4 regions of the Exiguobacterium sp. s64 genome follow, and region 1 is predicted to be linked to each of the others. Evidence: riboswitches for the same ligand, from Rfam matches in the RefSeq annotation. Region 1 holds a riboswitch; each other region holds the start of a gene.
The links. A riboswitch is a leader RNA that binds a small molecule or an ion and turns the genes downstream of it on or off. The one in region 1 is predicted to bind S-adenosylmethionine.
Positions count from the first base shown of each region.

Region 2: linked by a shared signal. The riboswitch ahead of KNP64_RS03825 (MetQ/NlpA family ABC transporter substrate-binding protein) and the one ahead of metK (methionine adenosyltransferase) in region 1 are both predicted to bind S-adenosylmethionine.
Region 3: linked by a shared signal. The riboswitch ahead of msrA (peptide-methionine (S)-S-oxide reductase MsrA) and the one ahead of metK (methionine adenosyltransferase) in region 1 are both predicted to bind S-adenosylmethionine.
Region 4: linked by a shared signal. The riboswitch ahead of mtnK (S-methyl-5-thioribose kinase) and the one ahead of metK (methionine adenosyltransferase) in region 1 are both predicted to bind S-adenosylmethionine.

Region 1 covers NZ_JACSLH010000007.1:11,607-17,527, forward strand. Annotated here, with positions in the region: gene KNP64_RS10850 (alpha/beta hydrolase) at 1-459, opposite strand, end outside; gene KNP64_RS10855 (GNAT family N-acetyltransferase) at 550-1,020, opposite strand; gene KNP64_RS10860 (hypothetical protein) at 1,185-1,721, shown strand; gene metK (methionine adenosyltransferase) at 1,766-2,974, opposite strand; SAM riboswitch class I at 3,105-3,224, opposite strand; gene pckA (phosphoenolpyruvate carboxykinase (ATP)) at 3,539-5,110, shown strand; gene KNP64_RS10875 (alpha/beta hydrolase family protein) at 5,144-5,902, opposite strand; gene ytkD (RNA deprotection pyrophosphohydrolase) at 5,883-5,921, opposite strand, start outside.
Region 2 covers NZ_JACSLH010000002.1:48,750-54,670, forward strand. Annotated here, with positions in the region: gene KNP64_RS03800 (hypothetical protein) at 1-54, opposite strand, end outside; gene KNP64_RS03805 (DUF302 domain-containing protein) at 160-543, opposite strand; gene KNP64_RS03810 (Spx/MgsR family RNA polymerase-binding regulatory protein) at 706-1,101, shown strand; gene KNP64_RS03815 (methionine ABC transporter permease) at 1,129-1,791, opposite strand; gene KNP64_RS03820 (methionine ABC transporter ATP-binding protein) at 1,763-2,797, opposite strand; gene KNP64_RS03825 (MetQ/NlpA family ABC transporter substrate-binding protein) at 2,807-3,628, opposite strand; SAM riboswitch class I at 3,701-3,805, opposite strand; gene KNP64_RS03830 (iron-containing alcohol dehydrogenase family protein) at 3,846-4,862, opposite strand; gene KNP64_RS03835 (aminotransferase class I/II-fold pyridoxal phosphate-dependent enzyme) at 4,859-5,921, opposite strand, start outside.
Region 3 covers NZ_JACSLH010000002.1:102,080-108,000, reverse strand. Annotated here, with positions in the region: gene KNP64_RS04115 (four-helix bundle copper-binding protein) at 1-317, opposite strand, end outside; tRNA gene KNP64_RS04110 (tRNA-Ala) at 431-503, opposite strand; gene KNP64_RS04105 (GRP family sugar transporter) at 638-1,501, shown strand; gene msrA (peptide-methionine (S)-S-oxide reductase MsrA) at 1,532-2,044, opposite strand; SAM riboswitch class I at 2,109-2,209, opposite strand; gene KNP64_RS04095 (hypothetical protein) at 2,254-2,415, opposite strand; gene KNP64_RS04090 (amidase family protein) at 2,527-3,930, shown strand; gene rlmN (dual-specificity RNA methyltransferase RlmN) at 4,000-5,061, shown strand; gene KNP64_RS04080 (SMP-30/gluconolactonase/LRE family protein) at 5,237-5,921, shown strand, end outside.
Region 4 covers NZ_JACSLH010000003.1:19,597-25,517, forward strand. Annotated here, with positions in the region: gene KNP64_RS06030 (TerC family protein) at 1-45, shown strand, start outside; gene KNP64_RS06035 (1,2-dihydroxy-3-keto-5-methylthiopentene dioxygenase) at 83-616, opposite strand; gene KNP64_RS06040 (methylthioribulose 1-phosphate dehydratase) at 630-1,247, opposite strand; gene KNP64_RS06045 (2-hydroxy-3-keto-5-methylthiopentenyl-1-phosphate phosphatase) at 1,244-1,894, opposite strand; gene KNP64_RS06050 (2,3-diketo-5-methylthiopentyl-1-phosphate enolase) at 1,891-3,048, opposite strand; SAM riboswitch class I at 3,118-3,219, opposite strand; SAM riboswitch class I at 3,425-3,527, shown strand; gene mtnK (S-methyl-5-thioribose kinase) at 3,609-4,760, shown strand; gene mtnA (S-methyl-5-thioribose-1-phosphate isomerase) at 4,757-5,791, shown strand; gene KNP64_RS06065 (sugar ABC transporter substrate-binding protein) at 5,784-5,921, shown strand, end outside.

The sequences.
Region 1 (5,921 bases):
CCCGTACGTGATCTCACCGAAGCGGGACGACTCTTCGCCTGCACCCATGAACGTCATCATGCCGAGCGGCAAATCCGGACGGAAACGGTCGACCGCACTCGCGACGACTTGTTTCAATCCGCCGATTTGGCGGGACGGATGCCAATCGAACAAGGGTGAGATATACGTCAAACTGCCGAGCGGCACATCGTATTCCTGGAGCAATCGGTTCGTTAACAATGTCCCGAGACTGAAGGCGATGACGTGAATCGGCAGTTTGTACTGGCTCGCCTCGCGTAGCGTGTTCTTGATTAACAGCTTATGGTCTTCCGCCGTCAAGCCAACCGTCTGTCCGGTCACGACGAGAACTTCATATTCGTCACGTAACCGTCCTAAAAACGCCTCGCTCAAGCGTGACGTGAACTGGAGCGGATAGACGATCACGATAACCCCTTTTCGTGATTCTTCTTCGTATGTCATACTGTCACCTCATTTTATTATGTCCATGTTTTTATACTAACAAAAAACATCAGCCGAGACTGATGTTTGTCAGAAAATCCGTCTAGGGTCTTAGCTCGGGTCATAGCGCAAATGAATCAGTTCCATCGGTTGGTCGTACACTTCCTCTTGTATCCGATTCAATTCGATGAACGCCTCATGGTTCAAAAAGGCGATCGCCTGCTCGTTCGAACTCTCGACGTACAGTTCGATCGGTTGAACTTTACGTTCGCGCAGATGAGACAATAAGGACGTTCCGAGACCTTGTCGGTGATGGGTCGGATGAAGATAGAGCCGGAGCACTTCCCACGTATCCCCGCGGTCGATCGCATGATAGAACCCGATGACGTCGCCTTCGGCTTCACCGACAATGAACAACTGCTCTTTCGCTTCCTCGCTTGAACTGATGGCGCGGACGATCTCTTCTTGCTGATAAGCCCGTTCCATTACTTTTGAACGAACCTCGTCTTGTTCACTGACCGTTGCGAGCGCAATATCGCGGATGGTGGCGGCATCTTCTGGTACGGCTTCCCTGATCTTCATAACGGCATCCCCCTTTTGGCCAATCTAGTAGTATCATTCCCCATCAGCAAAAAAATATCCTGCCCGCTCATTACTTTTTGATGTCGAAATGAAGGAAGACGTTATTTTCCATTTTGACTCGGGTATAAGAGTATCAATGCCAACTTACAAAAAGGAGTGTTACTATGGAACCGAAACTACAACATGATCCACAAGTCGACCAAGCCAATCATCCGAACCGTCAGTTTGATTCTGGAGAATCATCTGGTCCTCGGATTACACTGGTGAGAGGAATTCTTTTAGGAGCTGTAGTCGGAGGTGCCCTTGCTCTACTTAGTTCTTCGAACCGTCAAAACACAAAACAATCGCTCACGACTGCTAAATCATCTGTCGGTGGTTTAGTAAGTGAAGTGGCTAAAGATCCTAGCGGAAAAGCTTCGCAAGTCATTGACCAAGTGAAATCGGCTTCTGGAATCATCCAAGAAGTTGCCACCGACGTTCAAAATGTCTATGAAAAAGTCGCTGGAGAAGTGGATACGGTGAAACAAGACTTAACGCAAGTTGCCGGCACCGCTATGGAAGCAAAATCAGACTTACAATCGATTGGCGAGAAAGTGGTCGAAGCAAAAGACACCGCGCTAGGCCAAGAAACGTCATCTGATTCTTCTTCTAACGATTCTTCTAACGATGATACATCTAAGCAGGATAAAAACCAATCTTAACAAGAAAAAACGACCTTTCTCAGCGAAAGGTCGTTTTTACTGTCTTATGCGAAGCGTTTCGCGCCTTCTTCAAGCACTGCCGCTTTATCCGTTTGCTCCCATGGGAGTTCAACGTCTGTACGACCGAAGTGGCCGTAAGCTGCTGTCTGCTTGTAGATTGGACGGCGAAGGTCGAGCATCTTGATGATGCCGGCCGGACGGAGGTCGAAGTTCTCGCGAACGAGTTCGACGAGCTCAGTCTCGCTCAATTTACCTGTGCCGAACGTGTCGACTGCGATCGATACCGGGTGGGCAACGCCGATCGCGTAAGCAAGTTGAACTTCTGCTTTGTCAGCAAGTCCCGCTGCAACGAGGTTTTTCGCTACGTAACGAGCCGCGTACGCCGCTGAACGGTCAACTTTGGTTGGGTCTTTACCTGAGAACGCGCCGCCGCCGTGGCGAGCGTAACCACCGTACGTATCGACGATGATCTTACGTCCTGTAAGGCCTGCATCCCCTTGTGGTCCACCGATGACGAAACGGCCAGTCGGGTTGATGAAGTATTTTGTATCCGCGTCGATGAGTTCAGACGGGATGACCGCGTCGATGACGTGCTCTTTCAAATCAGCTTGGATTTGTTCGAGTGTGATGTCTTCGGCGTGTTGCGTCGAGATGACGATTGTGTCGATGCGAACTGGGTTGTTCGCTTCGTCGTATTCGACCGTCACTTGTGTCTTACCATCAGGACGAAGGTAAGCGAGCGTGCCGTTCTTACGAACTTCTGCCAAACGACGTGACAATTTGTGCGCGAGTGAAATCGGGAGCGGCATGAGTTCTGGTGTCTCTTTTGTTGCGTAACCGAACATGAGACCTTGGTCACCAGCGCCGATTGCATCGATTTCTTCTTCAGTCATTTGTCCTTCACGAGCTTCAAGCGCTTGGTCGACACCTTGGGCGATGTCTACCGATTGCTCATCAATCGATGTGAGGACAGCACAAGTCTCTGCATCAAAACCATATTTTGCACGTGTGTAGCCGATCTCACGAACTGTTTCACGAACAACTTTCGGGATATCCACGTAAGTTGATGTTGTGATCTCACCTGCTACGAGCACGAGACCTGTCGTGACAGATGTCTCAGCCGCAACGCGGGCGTTTGGATCTTCAGCTAAAATCGCATCCAAAATCGCATCTGAGATTTGGTCACAAATTTTATCCGGATGTCCTTCCGTGACGGACTCCGAAGTGAAAAGTCGACGGTTCAAGTTTGCCATTTCGAAAAACCTCCTATAATAAGGGTGATGTGTGGACGGTACTCGTTCCCCTTACGCGTTGCTTTGGGACGGTAATGAAAAAAACCTTTCGCCATGTTCAATGGGAAAGGTTGAATCGTTCTTCCTTACCCTCTTATCGTTCGAAGCTTGCGCTTCGCTTCAGGATAGCACCTTTTCCGAATAACAATGACAAATCGGACGGTTGCTGGGCTTCGTAGGGCCTTGTTCCCTCCACCGCTCAGAATAAGAGTATCCGTTACGAAGACCATCATATAAATGACACCCCGTTCTGTCAAGCGTATCGACTGAATTCGTAAAACTTTTCACGAACTCGTAATAGTTATGTTTGTGAAATATCAAACATTTTTTTGTCGGTTTTCGATTTTGTACTATGACCTGGTACAGAATATGTTAGAATGACAGTGTAAGAAAGCGCTTACTTTAAAGGGTGAAAAAGGCTTGTTTTTGATTAGTATGTCACATATAATAAAAACGTCATACTAATTAAACGCGGAAGTATGCGGATTTCATCCACATCTATTTAGGGGAAAGGTGGGATTCAGGATGGCGACAACGCTCCTGAAAATCGAAGAATTAATTAAAGGTGCCGACATGATGCGGAACTTAACGGTTCCAGAATTGGTGGAAGAAGCCATTCGCAACGGGGAAGGCGTACTGACGAAAGACGGGGCTTTATCGGTCAGTACAGGTAAATTCACAGGACGGTCACCGAAAGACAAATTCGTCGTGCAAGATGAAGTCAGCAATCATTTAGTAGACTGGGGTCCGGTCAACCAACCGATCGCAGAAGAGAAGTTCACGGCACTGCTCGATAAAGTGCTCACGCATCTCGAGACGAAAGACAAGCTCTACTATCTCGAGGCGTCTGCCGGGGCTGACGAGCATTATACGCTTCCAGTGCGGGCCATCACAGAATACGCGTGGCACAACTTGTTCGCGAAACAGTTGTTCTTGCGCGAATGGCCGACACAAGGTGCCTTTGATCCGTTCACGGTCATCTATGCACCGAGCTATAAGGCCGATCCGGAAGTCGACGGGACGAACTCCGAAACGTTCATTCTCGTCTCATTCGCCAAACGGACCATTCTGATCGGGGGAACAGAATACGGCGGCGAAATTAAAAAATCGATTTTTTCAGTCATGAACTTCCTGTTACCGGAACAGCACGTCTTGTCGATGCATTGCTCGGCGAACGTATCGGACGCCGGCGAGACGGCTCTCTTCTTCGGGCTATCGGGTACCGGAAAGACGACGCTATCGGCCGACACAGAACGTCATTTAATCGGGGACGACGAGCATGGTTGGTCTCCTGACGGCGTCTTCAACATTGAAGGCGGTTGCTACGCGAAGACGATCAACTTGTCGCGTGAGAACGAACCTCAAATCTACGATGCCATTCGATTTGGCTCGTTGATTGAGAACGTCGTCTTGGACGAGGAACGGGCACCAGACTACAAGAACATCTCACTCACTGAGAACACACGGGCCGCCTACCCGATTCAATTTATCGATAACGCGATGCTTCCGTCACGAGCCGGTCATCCGAACACGATCGTCTTCTTGACGGCCGACGCGTACGGCGTCCTGCCTCCGATCAGCAAATTGACGAAGGAGCAGGCGATGTATCACTTCTTGTCAGGCTATACGTCGAAGCTAGCCGGCACGGAGCGCGGCGTGACGGAGCCGCAGGCGACCTTCTCGACATGTTTCGGGTCACCGTTCTTACCGCTCGCACCGGAACGCTACGCCGACATGCTCGGCACGTTGATCGAGAAACATGACGTCGACGTCTATCTCGTCAATACCGGTTGGACCGGTGGCGCATACGGCGAAGGATCGCGGATGAAGCTCGCCTATACACGGGCGATGGTGAACGCGGCCGTCAACGGGAAACTCCGTGACGTCGAGACGACGCGCCATGACATCTTCAACGTCGAGATCCCACGCCACATCGACGGGGTGCCAGACGACGTGCTCAACCCACGGGGCACATGGAAAGACGAGGCCCGCTACGACGCCGAGGCGGCAGCGCTCGCCCGTAAGTTCCAAGACAACTTCAAACGATTCACGAAAGCGAGTGAGGCGGTCGTCGCGGCCGGCCCAATCATCGTTTAATAAAAAATGACTAGCGCCTGGTTTAGGCGCTAGTCATTTTTTTGGTGCGACGGCTAACATCCAGTCCATCACCTCATCGGTCGTCTTCCACTTTTCCCAAAACGGGAGTTGATGAGCGAACGGGACGATCCAAAGTTCGGCCCGCTCCCCCATCCGTTCGGCCACGGCTGTCGCATGGCGGAGCCGCACTTGCTCGTCGTCTGTCCCGTGAATCAATAACGTCGGGGCCTCCCAGTCCTTGTAGAGGGGTGAACGCTCCACGTACGCCTCACGAGCCGCTTCCGGGTCACCCCCGGTCATACGGCGGAGCATTTTCCGCATCGAGCGTTGCTCTTCGTACGTCCATTCCAAATTGGTGACACCCGCCCATGACGTCACGGACGTGAGCGGCCGCTCCGCAGCGAGCGACAACGCCATCATGCCCCCGCGCGAGAAGCCAAGGGCATGAATGAGCGTGTCCGTTCGATGGACGCGATCGTAGAGAGACAAGACATCCTCTAAATCGGCCCCGCCGAAGTCCTCTTTCCCGCTCCCGCCATGGTTACCACGGTAAACAGGCGCCACGACGTGGAAGCCTTTGGCCGCGAACTGCATCAACCGGGGCAAGCGCACGTCCCCGATGCGTCCTGTTCCGCCGCGCAAATAAAACAGGACGTGCCCGTTCGGTCGCGTCGGCGTGATCGTATAGGCGACGACATCCTCACCATCGCGTGTCGCGTACCAGCCACGGTGGACCGCATAACCGGCATATGGAGGGAGGACCTCAATCCGGTCAAACCATTCGTTTTTCATGTAACACCTTCATCGTTTC
Region 2 (5,921 bases), on a different contig from region 1:
GCATCCGACCAATAACCCGGTGGATAACACAAGTAAACCGACTAACTTTTTCAAAACATCCGCCCCTTACCATCTGTTTGTACCAATTTTACCATTATATGACTTTAGGTGGGAATACGAAAAACCCGTCCACTTTCATGGACGGGATACGTGTATCAATTAGACGGCTTGATCAATCGCACGCGTCAATCGCGTCTCGACGTCACGGGCCACAGTTTGAAGCGATTCATCCTCAATCAGTTCGATCAGTTTCGTCGGCTTCGGCATCCCGACATGGGTCGCCCCGTCCTTTGTGAACACGGCAAGCTTACATGGGAGGAAATACCCGCCTTCTCGGTGCGCCGTGATGACTTTCTTCGCCTCTTTCGGATTGCATACCTCAAGGATACGATAGTCCCCCTCAATTGGCTGGCCTTTCTCTTCAAGCGTCTCACTCAAATTGAAGTCCCAGAGCACCCCGAACTCTTCTTCTTTGAGCGTCGTTTTCAGCTTCTCGACGACCGCTTCGACCGTCTGATCGGTCTTGACCGTATAATCAAACATGTGAATCCCTCCTCGATTGTAGTCTCTCTCGTCATGTACCCGAACTGAGGATCAACAAATCGTGAAAAAAGTATATGTGATTTGAAACATATTCGACGTCCATTACGTATGGATGAGAGAAAATAAAGAAGTCCATACTTACGTAAAGGAGAAGTGGTTGCCGTGACGGTCACCGTATTCACACATACAAGCTGCAGTTCTTCCCGTAAGACGATTGATTGGTTACGCGAACAGAACATCCCATTCATCGAGAAAAAATTGACCGATCAAGGGATGTCGTTCACCGAGTTCAAAGACATGCTCCGCCTCACCGAGAACGGGACGACCGACCTGTTGTCCATCCAAAAGAGCGTGTACAAACAAGCGGCGGACCAACTTGACGAGATGTCGCTCCGTGAGCTGTACAGCTTTGTGGCGTCGCACCCCCAAATCTTGAAGAGTCCGATCGTCGTCGACGACAATCGGATTCAAATCGGGTTCAGCGAGAAAGAGATTCGTACGTTCATCCCGCGCCATGACCGAATCGCCGAATTGAAACGATTGCTCGACAACAAATAAGAGCCCTGCCGAAGCAGAGCTCTTTTCTTATGCCTTCTTGAGTCGGGCCGCCAAGCGGTTACCGAACGATTGAATCGATTGGACGAGCAGGATCAAGACGAAGATGGTCACGTACATGACCTCCGGCTCGAATCGGAGATGCCCGTATTGATAGGCGATATCGCCGAGTCCGCCTGCCCCGACGAGTCCTGCCATCGCGGTCGCCCCGATCAAACCGATCGTCGCAATCGTCAGACCGAGCACGATCGAAGAGCGGGCCTCACGGATCAACACGTACCAGATGATTTTCCGGGTCGAGATGCCCATCGCCTCATACGCCTCGACGACCCCACGGTCGACCTCGAGTAGCGCCGACTCCATGAGTCGGGCGATATACGGTGCCGTGAACACGATGAGCGGCAACAGGACGCCTTGGACGCCAATCGTCGTGCCCATGATGAAGCGGGTGAACGGGAGGATGAAGAATAAGAGAATGATGAACGGGATGGAACGGACGACGTTGATGACACTTGATAACGCCCCGTAGAAATAACGATTGGCGAGCCGGCCGTTCGGTCGCGTCAAGACGAGAAGCGTCCCGAGCGGCAGTCCAATCAACGTCGAGATGACGAGCGCGATGCCGGTCATCGTGAGCGTCTGAATCGTCCCCGTCCAAATCAAGTCACCCCAATTTTCCCAAAACTGAAGCATGGTTCGTCACCTCCTTCACTTTCACACCGCTCGCCTCTAAGAAGCGGACGGCTTGATCGGTCTGGGCCTTATCGCCGTCCAAATGGACGAGCAGATTGCCGACGAGACCGCCTTTTAGCTTTTTGATGCCACCCCCGATGATATTCGGGAGCAAGCCGAACCGTTTCGTCAACTGGGCGAGCACAGCCTGTTCACTCTGATGGCCGATGAACGACAAGTTGACGAGCATCCCGTGCGTGCTCAACTCAACGACGACCTCTTTCGGGACATCGAGGTTCGTCTTCAAGAACTTGCGTGTCGTCGCATGCTGCGGGTCCGAGAACACGTCGAGCACGTCCCCTTTTTCGATGATCCGGCCGGCCTCGATGACCGCGACCCGGTCACAGATGCGCTCGATGACTTCCATCTCGTGCGTGATCAAGAAAATCGTCAGCCCGAGCTCGCGGTTGATGTCGAGCAAGAGGTCGAGGATCGACTCGGTCGTCTCCGGGTCGAGCGCGCTCGTCGCCTCGTCGCTAAGCAGGATGTCCGGCTCGTGCGCGAGGGCCCGGGCGATGGCGACACGTTGCTTCTGTCCGCCCGAGAGTTGCTCGGGATAATGTTTTCGATGGTCCGTCAAGCCGACGATGTCGAGGTATTTGTCGACGCGAGCGCGGATCGTTGCCTTGTCGAGACCTTCAAGCCGGAGCGGGATGGCGACGTTATCTTCGACGGTCGCCGTCTTGAGCAGGTTGTAATGTTGGAAGATCATTCCGATTCGATGGCGGAGTTTTGAGAGCCCACGTTTGTCGAGCTTCGTGATGTCCTGTCCTTCGATCTCGACCTGGCCCGACGTCGGGCGTTCGAGCAGGTTGATCATGCGGATGAGCGTGCTCTTGCCGGCCCCGCTTCGACCGATGATGCCGAAGATTTCGCCTTTCTCGATCGTGAGCGAGACGTCATCGAGTGCGGTGACGGCACCTTTGTTCACCGTGAACGTCTTCGTGATTCCTTTAAGTGCGATCATAGGTCCTCCTTAAAACGCCGGGACGATTGAGCCGTTGAACGTCTCTTCGATGAACGTCCGGACCTCGTCCGAGTGATAGTACGATTTGAGTGTCTCGACGACTTCGTCATCCTTGTTATCGGTGCGGACGACGACGTAGTTCGGATACGGGTTGTCGACCGTGTCTTCGTGGAACAAGGCGTCCTCATTGATCGACAGGCCGGCACCCATCGCGAAGTTCGTGTTGATGGCAGCGAGTGCGACTTCCGGGAGCTGGGTCGGGAGCTGCGACGCCTCGAGTTCGATGAATTCAAGGTTGAGCGGGTTCTCGGCGATATCACGTTTCGTCGCCTTGTCCGTCAATCCTTCCTTCAGCGTGATTAGTCCCGCTGTCTCATACAGACGGAGCGCGCGTAGCTCGTTCGCCGGGTCGTTCGGGACGGCGACCTTGTCACCTTCTTTCAAGTCCTCGATGTCGGTCAATTTCTCTGAGTAGAGACCCATCGGGAAAGCGACGGTCTTGAACACGTCGTCGATTTTATAGCCTTTATCGGACTTTTGCAGTTCTAGGAATGAGAGCGTCTGATAACTGTTCACGTCGAGGCTACCCTCGGCGAGCGCCGTGTTCGGCGTATTATAGTCGTTGAACACTTTGATATCGAGTTCGAGGCCGTCTTCGGCCGCGAGTTCTTTCACTTTCTCGGCGATCTGTTGGTGCGGCCCGCCCGTGACGCCGATCGTGAGCGACTCCGTGCTGAGCGACTCGCTCGCGTCCGATTGTCCGCATGCCGAGAGCGAGATGGCGGCGAGTAGTGACGTTCCTGCAAGTACTGTTTTCTGTTTGATGTTCATTTGTTTTCCTCCTCCAAAATGAAAGCCCGCTACTCATTCAGAGTGGCGGGCACGACAAGTCAAAGTCGGACACGCTCATCTCCCAAACGATATCGTCTGTTGGAATTAGCACCATGATCATTACGATCTGGTTGCCGGGTTTCACAGGGCCAGTCCCTCCACCACTCTTGATAAGCAATCGGTCTATTAAATTGTTATCATCTTACTTTTAATTCTTTTAATTGTAAATAGAAAATTGTAAATTTTCAAAAATTATTTTCAAAAAGTCTTTATCGAGTGGTTCCGGCAACTGTTGCAGTTCGGTTTCCGTCATGACGGAGTCGACCAGTACCGGGATGTCGCCCGACCCGACCCCGAGCGCCTCGAGCGTCGTCGGTGCACCGAACCGTTTCAACCAGGCCTCCAAATACGGAGCATCGGCCGAGCGACGCAACCGCTCCTGGACGATTAGGCCGAAGCCGACCTTGTCTCCATGCAAGAAAGAGTGGGTCGACTCGAAGCGGCTGAGCGCATTATGGACCGCATGGCCCACGGCGACGCGTGTCCCGGCGTCACCAAATCCACCGACGGCGCCGCCGATGGCGAGCACGTGATCGACCGCGAAGCGGACGTCGTCACTATACGACTCAAAAGCGTGCTCGCTCAATTCAAGTTCGACGAGACGCCCGCACTGCTCGGCCAAGACGAGTCCGGTGTTGACGCCGGCGTCAGCTGAGCTGTCACCACTCAAATAACGGGCCTCGTAAAACTTCGCGACCGTGTCGATGACACCGGCCCGAAAGTATTCATATGGTGAGCGCGAGATGACCCGTGAGTCAACGATGACCCGTTCGATGACGACGCGGAACATGTCGTAGCGGTCGTAGCTCCCGTCCTCCTGATAGACGACGCTGAGCGGTGTGAACGCCGCACAGTTCGAGGCGAGCGTTGGGACGACGATGAGCGGGACGTTCCGTTGATAGGCGACGAGTTTGGCCGTATCGACGAGCTTGCCGCCTCCGACGGCGATTAACACGTCGGCGTCCAACGGTTTGAGCCGTTTGACTTCCGAGTCCGTGCACTCCCCGCTGAACCTTGTTGCCGGATAGTCCGCGATGGCCGGAAAGATGGCTCGGACGACGTCATACCCGTTCTGACCGTGCAGGACGTGGGCACGTCGGCCGTCGACTAAGTCATCCAGACGGTCGAGCGCGTCATCGGCGTGGTCATATTCAAGGACGGCCTGACGAATCATGCGCGCACCTCCTCATAGGCGGCAAACAACCGCTCGATTCGTTCGACCGCCTCGTCAATCTTCGGTTCCGGTGAGACGAGACCGAAGCGGACGTATCCGTTCCCTTCCGAACCGAAGAAATAGCCCGGGGTGACGGCGACTCCTGCCTCGTACAATAACTTACGCGAGAACGATTTGGCATCGCCCTCGGGCACTTTCGCCCAGACGAAGAACGAACCCTCCGGCGGCTCGACGGCCCACCCGGCCCGGTTCAACCCATCGATCAGGCGATCGCGTCGCGCCTCATAGAGTCGGGCCAAATCGTCCCGGATGGAGCGTGGGGCCTCGAGCGCGGCGACAGCCGCCGCCTGGATGGCCGAGAACACGCTGACGTGGACGTGGTCCTGATACGTGTTGATCGCCTCGATGATGTCCGCGTTCCCGACGGCGAAGGCGACGCGCCAACCGGACATGTTGAACGCTTTCGACATCGTATATACCTCGATGCCGACTTCTTTCGCCCCTTCCGCCTGCAGGAAGCTAGGCGGGACGTGGCCATCGAATCCGATGCTGCCGTATGCGAAATCGTGGACGACCATCAAGTCCCGCTCCCGGGCGAACCGAACGGTGTCGTCAAAGAAGGCTGGCGTGGCAACGGCCCCCGTCGGATTGCTCGGGTAGTTCAAATACATGAGTTTTGCATTTTGCGTATCGAGCGTCTCATAGTCCGGCAAGAAGCCGTTCTCTTCCCGGAGGACGAGGTCACGGACGACGGCACCGGCGAGGCGTGCCCCCGAGATGTAATCAGGATAGCCGGGATTCGGTAGCAAGATCCCGTCGCCAGGTTCGAGTACGCATTGCGGCAACGTGATGAGTCCGGACTTGGAACCGATGAGGATCGCGACTTCCGTCTCGGGATCGACTTCGACGCCGTACTCATTCAAGTAAAACGTCGCCACCGCTTGTTTCAGACGGGCCTGACCGCGGAACGGACCGTATTGATGGGTCGAGGCATCAAGGAGCGCCGTCTGAAGTGCGTCGCAGATTGGGGCGGGCGTTGGCAAATCCGGCGTCCCTTGA
Region 3 (5,921 bases), on a different contig from region 1:
TTCCGGCACGCCTCGGCACAGCGCAGACACGCCTCGGCGCAGCGTTGACAATGGTCGTGCAAGTGCCGGCCACATTCGACGGCACATGTGTCACACACCTGCGCACAGAGTGCACCGATTGGTTTCATGAAGGCCGAATCCGTCTCGAGTGCGTTCAAGGCGAGGGCGCATACCTCCGAACATTCTTTCGTGAGCCGGATGCATTCGGCGACCATCAATAAATCCTCTTCTTGTAAACATTTTGAGAAACAGTGATTGCTTGCCCGCATGCAGTCGATGACGGCTAAAACGGTCTCTTCGACAGAGACACGATCCATAGTAAGTCCCCCTTAGAATAATGATGTCTTACAATCATTACCCGCTACCAGGTGACTTAAACCGGGCACAGACGCAAAAAAGTCACCCCTCAAATGAGTGGTGACTTCGATAATGGAGCATAGCGGGCTCGAACCGCTGACCTCCACGCTGCCAGCGTGGCGCTCTCCCAGCTGAGCTAATGCCCCGTTCGAAAATTATTATATCATCCTAGTAAAACATTTGGCAATGGGTATTTTTAAATTTTTTTGAACAAAGTTTAATCCGGCCAAAACGTGGGAAAATCATGAGTAATATTATTCTACGAAAGCAGGTGTCATCCATGGAAATGATTTTACTCGCACTCTTACCTGCCTTGATGTGGGGGAGTATCCCGCTCATCGTTTCAAAAGTCGGCGGTAAGCCGATTCAACAGTTGATTGGGACGACGATTGGGGCGATGGTGATGGCGGTCATCATCGCACTCGTCTTCAGTCCGGAGTTCACGACTCTCGCGCTCGTGACCGGTTTCATCTCCGGTGTGTTCTGGGCACTTGGTCAATATTTACAGTTCCAATCGTTCCAAATTTTAAGTGTATCGAAAGCGATGCCGATCAGCACCGGCATGCAACTCGTCGGGACGTCCTTGTTCGGCGTCATCGTGCTCGGTGATTGGCAGACGTCGACCGAACTGTGGCTCGGGTTCTCGGCGCTCGTGTTGATTATCATCGGGGCGGCGCTGACGTCGTATCAACAGAAGAAAGACAGCGACAGCAGCGGCGCCTTGAAAAAAGGCTTGCTCGTCCTGCTCGTGTCGAGTATCGGGTACGTGACGTACGCCGTCTTGACGAACTATTTCGAGGTCGACGGTATCACGGCCATCTTGCCGCAATCGGTCGGGATGTTCATCGCGGCACTGTTGTTCAGCCTGCGTGAGAAAGACGTCAAAAAGTTCGATCCGAAGACGTTCAAAAACATCTTGGCCGGTCTGGCCTGGGGAATCGGGAACTTCGGTCTGTTCGTCTCGAGCGGTGAGGTCGGCATCGCGACGTCATTCGCCTTATCCCAATTGAACGTCGTCGTGGCGACACTCGGCGGAATTTATCTATTGAAAGAAAAGAAGACGACGAAAGAACGTGTCTTCGTCTTTATGGGAATCGGGCTAATCGTCGTGGCCGGATTCATGCTCGGGATTGCGAAAAGCTAAAAAGACGGGTCCAGCGACCCGTCTTTTTGCTTACCAGGCTTGCTCGATGAATGCGTCGCGCCCAGATTTCTTCCGGTCCTCTTTATAGTGGGCCGGATTTTTTTTATGGAAGTCTTGATGGTACTCCTCGGCCGGATAGAACACATCAGCCGGCAAGATTTTCGTGACGATTGGCTGTTTGAAGCGTCCGCTCGCCGCGAGCTCGTCCCGGCTCTTCTCGGCCGCGATGCGCTGCTCCGCCGTATGATAGAAGATGGCCGGCGCATATTGGCTGCCTCGGTCTTGGAACTGGCCGCCGTCGTCGGTCGGATCGGTCTGAATCCAATACAGTTCGAGCAGTCGCTCATATGCGAACAGCGTCGGATCGAACGTGATCTCGACGACCTCGTAGTGTCCCGTCGTCCCTGTCTTCACTTGTTCATACGTCGGATCGTCGACGTGACCTCCCGTATAACCCGATACGATCGATTCGATGCCAGGTTGTTCCTCGAACGGCGTCACCATGCACCAAAAACACCCACCTGCGAATGTTGCTTTCTCCATTATCTTGTCCCCCTTAGGTTAATTCCCAAAAAAAAGCGCCCATGTCATCGACATGAGCGCTCTGTCATATCGGCCAAGGCTTACGCCTTGCTGGAAGTAGCACCTTGCCGAAGCAGGTTGCTGTGAAGTCATAGAGCCAGGTCTCTCGTTCACTCAAGATATCGATATGTAGTTGGTGACAGCATCATACCATCTGCCTCGAAGTGACGTCAACGATTTGATTTTCGTCGGAGTTTCAGCAAAGTGGCACCGATAATCAAAACGATGAGCCCGATTGAGATTGGCAAGACGAACGGCAGGTCGCCGGCATACAGTTGCAAGAAAAACAGAGCGAACACGGCAAGCAAGACGAGCACGTACGAACGGTTCATAGTAACCTCCCTTTTCTTTCAGTGTACCAAGTTACACATTCGTTGGCGAACGAAAACAGGAAATCAAATGTCGATAGCGAATACCATCGAGTGACCAAAGGAGGAATCAATATGACTGACACATTTGATTTTATGGAACTCGATATCGAAACCGCCCATCGCGGATATAAAGAAGGAACGTTCACGGCGCGTGACGTGACGGCCTATTATTTGACCCGGATCGCCCAGTTCAACGACAAACTGAAGGCGGTCATTCAAGTGAACCCGGACGTCTTGTTCGAGGCCGAGTCGGCTGACCGGGCATTTCGTCGCGGGCTACGCTTGCCGCTACTCGGCATTCCTGTCTTGATCAAAGACAATGTCGAGACAGCCGGACTCATGAAGACGACGGCCGGGGCCGTCGCACTCGCGCATCACTTCGCAGGCCGGGACGCCCATCTCGTCCAAAACCTGCGAGCGAGCGGGGCCATCATCCTCGGGAAAGCGAACTTGTCCGAATGGGCCAACTTTTTGACCGAGGGCATGCCGAACGGCTGGAGCGGCGTCGGTGGGCAGGCGCTCAATCCATATGGGGATAAGCTCGATGTCGGAGGTTCGAGCTCAGGTTCGGCCTCTGCGGTTGCAGCGAACCTGACACTGCTCGCTGTCGGTAGCGAGACGAGCGGCTCCATCATCCATCCGAGCGTGCACAATGGCATCGTCGGCATCAAACCGACCGTCGGCCTCATCAGTCGGAGTGGCATCATCCCGATCTCGCGGTCGCAAGACACGGCGGGACCGATGGCACGAACGCTCGAAGACGCGGTAAGGGCACTTGAGGTGATGGTAGGGGAAGACCCGGCGGACCCGGCGACACTCAACCTCCCGGCCGGTCCGCCGTATCGGACGTGCCTCGACGAGCGCCAAGCGGTCGGGATGCGTGTCGGGATCGTCAAGGCTGATTTATCAGCAGAAGAACAAGCATTATACGGTGAGGCGACCGAGCTGTTGAAACAGAGCGGCATCGACCTTGTCGAAGTCGAGCTGCCCGCCCATGATACGCTCGACCAAGGCGATATTTTGTACCACGAGTTCAAACTCGGGATCGAGGCGTACCTGGCCACGACGACACTCCCATACGAGACGTTGTCTGATTTGATGGACTGGAACAACAGACATCCTGAGACGATCCCGCACGGACAAAAGACGTTCGAAAAGGCGGAAAGATTGTCGGGACGTCTCATCGAGGCGGCCTATTTGACGCGCCGGCTCGATGACGTGCGTGACGCCAAGACGGACGGACTCGACCGCCTATTAAACGAACAACAGTTGCACGCGCTCGTCTTGCCTCACGATTTGAACTATGACATGGCGGCAAAAGCCGGGCATCCGACCATCACGATCCCATATCGCTTGAAAGCGAGTGGGGCGCCGTTCGGCCTATCGTTCACCGGGACGAGTTATGCCGAACGTGACTTGATCCGTCTGGCGTATGCGTTCGAGCGACATATTTCGCGTCCCGTTCCACCGTTATAAGAACGTTGCACCCGTCGTCCACGTCCGCTACAATGGTACGTATGCGGATTGAAGAAAGGACAGATAGCAATGAAACCATCTATATACGGGCTGACGTTCGATCAGCTGACAGAAGCGTGTGTCTCTTGGGGATACAGCGCTTTCCATGCGAGACAAATCTGGGACTCGCTCTACATCGACCGAGTGAAACAAATCGAGGACATCTCGGTACGGGCCGAGGTGCGTGAGGCGCTCGCCGCCGAATACGTCATCTCGACGCAAGACCTGTTCGTCAAACAAGAGGCGGGCGACGGGACGGTCAAATTTTTACTTAAACTACACGACGGGCACTATATCGAGACTGTGCTCATGCGACATAAGTACGGCCGTTCGGTCTGTGTAACAACGCAGGTCGGGTGCAATATCGGCTGCAGCTTCTGTGCGAGCGGTCTCTTGAAGAAGACACGTGATTTGACAGCGGGCGAAGTCGTCGAACAAATTATGACCGTGCAACACTACTTGGACGAAGTCGGCGAAGGGGCCCGGGTCAGCCATATCGTCGTCATGGGAATCGGCGAACCGTTCGATAACTTTGACAACTTGGTCGACTTCCTGCGTGTCGTCAAGGACGAGCGCGGTCTCGCGATCGCCCCGCGTAAAATCAACGTCTCGACGAGCGGACTTGCCGACAAGATTTACAAGTTCGCGGACCTCGATTTGCGCATCAACTTGGCGCTGTCGCTCCATGCGCCTAACGACGCGCTACGGACGCAAATCATGAAAATCAACCGGGCGTTCCCGCTCGACAAGCTCATGCCGGCCATCCGGTATTACGTCGAGAAGACGAACAAACGAATCACGTTCGAATATATTCTCCTGTCGAAAGTGAACGATTTGCCGGAGCACGCTGAGGAATTGGCGGACCTCATCGACGATATCAAGGACAAGTCGTACGTCAACTTGATCCCGTATAACCCGGTCAACGAGCATATCCAATACGAGCGCAGTACCTCGGAGGACATCATGGCGTTCTATGATGTCTTGAAGAAGCGTGGCATCAACACCGGTGTCCGCCTTGAGCACGGGACTGACATCGATGCGGCATGCGGCCAGTTGCGCAGTAAACATATGAACGTCGAAGGTGCGAAATAAGTGGACTCCTTGAATCGAATGATTCAAGGAGTTTTTTTTTCATAGAGCCGCTCCGACGAAGGAAAAAACGGACATCGCCCACGACTCTGCGGAACGATTTTGAAAAATCTTGAATAGACCTCATCCGCTCAGGGAATAGTCAGTTGAAATCAATGTAGAGAGTGGAGGCAATTCAATGGAGACAGTAAACGCGGCGTTATGGATTCGAGTCAGAAATACACTTGGGGAAGGCCCATGTTGGGATGCTGAACTGAAACGGTTCTATTGGGTCGACATCGAAGGACACACACTTTGGTGGTACGACGAAAAGGAAGACGAGCTGTCATCGTTCGATATGGGACAACAGATCGGGTTTGCGGTCCCGAAAGTGACAGACGGCGTCGTCGTCGGCTTGAAAGACGGCATCTATGAATGGGACGAGGGATCGAAGCGACTCGATAAACTCGTCGAACTCGATGACCCGGAAGGTGATCTTCGCTTCAACGACGGAAAGGCCGACCCGTACGGACGAATCTTTGCCGGGACGCTTCATCTCAACGACGAGGAGAACGAGGCGACGCTCTATCGCTTGAACCGTGACGGCACGACCGAGGTCATGCTCAGTGAACTGACGCTGTCGAACGGTCTGACATGGTCTCCGGACCACTCGACGTTCTACCATATCGATACACCGACCGAGACGGTCCGCAAATACCCGTTCGACTTGAAGACAGGAACACTCGGGGATGGGGAAGTCGTCATCGATTTCAAAGATGAGGAAGGATTCCCGGACGGTATGACATCCGATGAAGACGGCTTTTTATGGATTGCCCACTTTGCGGGCGGACGCGTCTCGCGCTGGAACCCGAAGACGGGTGAAA
Region 4 (5,921 bases), on a different contig from region 1:
TGGGGTTGGTTCTCTTCAAAACCGACAGCCGCTGCCAAACATTAAAAAAATGGTCTCTCGCACAAATGCGAGAGACCTATTTTTATGCCTTCACGTCTTGTTTCTCGTAAATCGGCACCCAGCCCTCTGTCGTCACGAAGATGCGGACGGCGACGACTTTGCGGTCGTCTTGGAGCGTGAAGTAGTGGCGCGTGTTCACCGGCACCGAGATGAGGTCGCCGGGGTTGAGCTCGATGTTGAAGTAGCCACGCTCGGCGTCATCGATGGCGAAGATGCCATGGCCGCTGACGATGAAGCGGACCTCGTCATCCGTATGATGGTGCTCCTTTTGGAAGTTGACGAGCAATTCGTCCAAGTTCGGCGTCGCGTCTGACAATGAGATGACGTCTGCCGTCTCATAGCCGCGGCGCTCCGATACATCACGAATCTCGTCACGGAACGTCGACAAGATCGCTTGTTTGTCCTCGTCCGTCAACTGATAGTTCTCTTGCAGGTTTTCCGGTAGCTTCGTGATGTCCCACTGCTCATATAAAATCCCGCGAGACTCTAAAAAGGCGCTCACTTCAGTTTGATCGACGTAACGCTCTTCGGTTTGTTGGAAATAGACAGTTGCCATGGTTGGTTCCTCCTTATGAATGGACGCCTAGGGCGCGTAGTTTTAATGTATAGCTGAACAAGAACTCGTAAGCCTCTAAATAGCGTTTGGCCGCGGCCGGGGTCTCGCCCCAGACGGTGATGCCGTGATTGCGAATGAGGACGGCACCGGCGTTTGCGTGAATGTGAGGGGCGAAAGCGGCCGCAAGAGTCGGAATGTCCGCATGGTTCTCGATAATCGGTACGCGGACGACCGCATCCTCGTCCCAGAAGCCGAGCGCTTTGATGATTTCTTGACCGGTGAAGACGACTTCGCCGGTGGCGGCATGGAGCTCGGAGATGACATTATTGTCGACCGTATGGACATGGAGCGAACACGTCGCATCCGTCCGATTGAACACTTCGACATGTAGCAGCGTCTCGGCGGATGGTTTTCCTGTCTGTTCGCCGATTAAGCGTCCGCCCGCATCGACATGAACAAAGTCGTCTGGCGTTCGTTTCCGTTTATCGCGTCCACTCGCCGTGACGAGAAATTCGAGCGGGTCGTCAGAGACGCGAATCGCCAAATTCCCACTCGTTCCGGGGAACCAGTCGCGGGCGGCGAGTTCGTCTTTAATCTCGGCCAGTTCAAGCCAACGTGCCGTAAGGCTCATACGGCCACCTCCTTCAAGTGATGGGTGATGTCGTCGAACGTCTCGAACGGGGCGTAACGGATGCCTGCGTCTTCGCAGAGCGTGATGAGTTGACCCCGGGCGTAGACGAAGTCGGCACGCTTCGCGACCTCGAAGTCGGTCACCGAGTCGCCGATGATGATTAAGCGGTCACTCGGATTGACGATACGGCGGGCAATCGTCGGCTTGCAACAGCCGCAATCGTTCGTACACTGTTCGTCACAAGCGTGCGGCCACGTGACGGTTACCGTCTCGTCGGAGAAGTCGGCGACGTTACAGTAGATGTGCTCAGGGGCGACGTGACCATCTAAGACCGGCTGGACGAAGAAGTCCATCCCGCCGCTGACGACGTCAAACTTCCAACCGTGCGCCCGAACCTGTTCTAAAAATGATGGGAACCCTTGGCGGAGCGTGATCCGCTCCAACAAATAATCGTGGTAAGCCGGGGCGGCCTCGCTCGGCAATAGTTGAAACATTTGACCGACACCGGAGCGAATGGAAATCCGTTGTTCGAGCACCGCATCTTTCAACTCGACCCAAGCCGGCGGGGCGAATGCCTTCATCAACGCGATGATATTGTCTTCCGCCGTGATCGTCCCATCGAAGTCGCACAGGATGTGGACCGTCATCGTGACGCCCACGCCTTTAACGCGGTATCGAGTTCGTCCGTCTGTCCTTCGGTGGGACCGAGGACGTGAGTGATGGCTTGGCGGAAAGCACGGGCCCCGGCGGCTGCACCGTCCGGGTGACCATGAATGCCACCGCCGGCGTTGATGACGACCTCCGTCCCGAAATCACGAATGATATCGGCGACAAGCCCCGGATGAATCCCGGCTGACGGGACCGGTAAAATTGGTTTCGACCAATGCGGTTCGGCGCTCAAGTCACGAATCGCGAACGCCTCGTCCCGTGGTGTCGCGAGCGAACCGTATGGAGACGGGAAGAGCGTCAAATCGGCCCCGGCGAGACGTGGGAGTTTACCGAGTAAGAGCGAATGACTGATGGACCCGGTCAAGGCGCCGGCAAAGGCCGGGTGGGCCAAAATCGGCACACGGATGTCTGGGTCGTTCGCAAGTTCGCGCAGTGCGTCAAGACTGTACGTATAGACGTTGAATAGGAGCGCCGTCGCACCGGCCTCGATCAGCCGGAGCGCCTGGTCGCGAAGACCGAACACAGGGCCGCTCAGCGTGATGGCGTAGAGGACACGTTTCCCGGTCGCCTCAAAGTGCGCTTGAATGACGGCCGCTCCGATCCGGGCCCGTTCGAGCGACGGCGTGAGCGGATTGTCGTATAAAATCTCGTCGTCTTTGACGATATCGATGCCGCCGGCGAACTGATCGCGGAGTTGCTGCTCGAGAAACGCGAGGTCACGCCCGATGACGCCTTTGAAGATGCTCATGACGAGCGGACGGTCATGGACACCGAGCAACTCGCGAATCCCGTCGACGCCGAACTTGGCGCCTTTGAAATGAGGGGCGAGCGTTTCGGGCAACGTCAAATCGATTAACCGAATCGAATCGTCGAGGGATAGTTTCCCGAACGTCGTCGTCAAGATGGATGAAAAGTCAGGGCTGACATTATGTAACGGATAGCGGATCGTGAACCGGCTCGTCGTCTCCGTATGGGTGGTCGATACGACCTCACCCCGGTACGCCTGTAACTGCTCTTGCTCTAAATGACGCAGCTCAGTCCATGTGCCGACGGTCAGCTCGAGGGCGATTTTGTCGGCAATGCTTGCGACCGCATCCGTCCGTTTGATTTCATATGTGGCAGTGATACTCATATGGTTCCTCCTTCCAGGCAAACAAAAAATGACCCCATGCCGAGGCAAGAGGTCATCATAAAAAATGAACTCTTATCTCTCAGCTTTCGCTGCAAGAATTAGCACCGTGCCATCTCTGGTCGGTTGCTGCGACATCATCGGGCTCGTCCCTCCGTCTGCTCTTGATAAGAATGTGATTTGAAGTTGTGAAATTTAATTGAATTTTTACACAGATTCGTCACGTCGTCAATTCCTTTTTTTCCAAAAAAAATATTTTGGGAAGTTGTTTCCATATATGCACAAAAAAAAGACGAGTGGCACGGAGAAAAGGACGTTGACAATTGTGACGTCGAGTCCGTAATATTCATCACATAAGTTCACCGAATCGAATAAACCACTCTTATCGCGAGTTGGCAGAGGGAATTGGCCCGATGACGCCGCAGCAACCGACCATTAGGCACGGTGCTACATCCACCAGACGAATGTCTGACAGATGAGAGGAACAACCATTTTGGCTGTGCCTCTTTCTCGCGGAGAAAGGGGCTTTTTTTGTGGGCAACGTACAGGAAGGGGAAAACATCATGTCATATCAACCATTTACAGAACAGTCTGTCGTCGAGCACGTCCGTCAATTAGGATACTTGCAAGACGGAATCGCCGAGTGTGAGGAAATCGGGGACGGCAATTTGAATCTCGTGTTTCGGATTCGCCAAGGCGAACAGCGCCTAATCGTCAAACAGGCGCTCCCATACGCTAAAGTCGTCGGTGAGAGCTGGCCGCTTACACTCGAACGGGCATGGATTGAACAGTTGGCACTCCGTGAGTTTGCGAACGTGGCGCCGCGTTTCGTCCCGGACGTCCTCGGTAGCGACCGGACGCTCGCCTACACGATTTTAGAAGATCTGTCTGATTATGAGATTGTCCGCACCGGTTATTTGAAAGGGGAGAGCTATCCGGAACTCGCGCGTCATGTCGGTGAATTTTTAGGCGAGACGCTGTTCGCGACGTCGGATTATGCGGCCGGCCCGATCGCGAAGAAGCGGATTGAACGTGACTATTACAACCCGGAACTGTGTGACATCACCGAGAAGCTCATCTTCACCGACCCGTTCAAAGACGCGGAGTCGAACAACATCGAGGCGGCGCTTCGAGAAGATGTCGAACGCCTCTGGCAAGACCAGGCGCTCAAGGTCGAGGTGACGAAACTGAAAGTCGGATTTGTCACGAAACATGAGGCGCTTCTGCACGGTGACCTACATACAGGCAGCATCTTCGCGACTCAACAAGAGACGAAAATCATCGATCCAGAGTTCGCATTTTACGGACCGTTCGGCTTTGATTTGGGCCAAATTATCGCCCATTTGACGCTGTCGACGTTCCATGACCCGCTCAAACGCTTCGAACGTTTCACGGACGTCTTGACGGTGTGGGAGACGTTCGAGAAGACGTTCCGGGCCAACTTTGAGCGCGCTGTCGAGCCGTTCAATACGGACGGTTTCGTCGACGAATTGTTGCGGACAATCTTCAGCGACACGATCGGCTATGCCGGTTGCGAACTCATTCGCCGTGCCGTCGGACTCGCCGGTGTCGCCGATCTCGAGACGTTGCCGGAAGCGACGCGGCTCGAACGAAAACGTGACGCGCTTGCCCTCGGGACGGCGCTCATTAAAGAACGCCACAGCGTCGAATCGATTGACGACTTGGTGACGCTTTTGTCGGGGGTGCGCGTATGACGGTCCAAAACATCCGCTTTAATTCGCAAACGGACGAACTCATCCTATTGGATCAGACGTTGTTACCACATGAAGAGCGTTACGTGACAATCGAGACGCTCGAACAGGCCGAACATGCCATCGAGACGCTCCAAGTCCGTGGTGCCCCGGCCATCGCTTACTTCGGGGCGTTCGTCCTCGCCAAAGAGGCAGGCCGGTTAGTCGACGACCCGGACTTCACCCGTCGACTCGACCTCGTCGGACGCCGCTTGATTGCGACAAGACCGACGGCGGTCAATCTGCAAAACGTGATCGAATCGCTCCTTGATTTAAATGTCGGGGACGACTTTGAGGCGATTGCCGAGGAAATCAAACGCCGCGCCATCGCTTTGTACGACCGGGACGTCGATACATATCGGGCCATCGGCGAGCATGCGCTGACGGTGTTGCCGGCCGGGGGGAACGTGTTGACAATCTGCAACGCCGGTGCCATCGCGACATCGCGATACGGCACAGCGCTCGCGCCGTTTTACGTCGGAAAAGAACAGGGCGTATCTTTCAACGTCTTCGCCTGTGAGACGCGGCCGCTCCTGCAAGGGGCACGCCTCACTGTCTGGGAACTCGACCGGGCCGATATCGACGTGACGCTCATCACCGACAATATGGCGGCTTGGACGATTCAGTCAAAACGAGTCGACGCCATCATCGTTGGAGCTGACCGTATCACACGGACGGGTCACGTCGCCAATAAAATTGGGACGTTGCAGCTCGCCGTCCTTGCCAAACATTACGGCATTCCGTTCTATGTCGCGGCGCCGCATTCGACGTTCGATTTGACGGCGGATGACACGATTGAAATCGAGGAGCGGAACCCGTCAGAAGTGACACATATCGGTGGTCAACCGACGGCACCCGTCGGCATCACCGTCTTCAATCCGGCGTTCGACGTCACCCCACCGGACCTCATCACCGGACTCATCACCGAGGCGGGTGTGTTCGAGCCGACAGAGACTGCCATCACACATCATGTAGGGGGAACAATTCATGTCTAAAAAACTATTAATTTTACTATTCACATTCGTCTTGGCGCTCGTCGGTTGCACGAACGAACAAGCGGCCCCATCGAAGCCGGCTGAGAAGACACCGGAGACGAAACCCGTCTCGGTCTCGAATGCCACACTT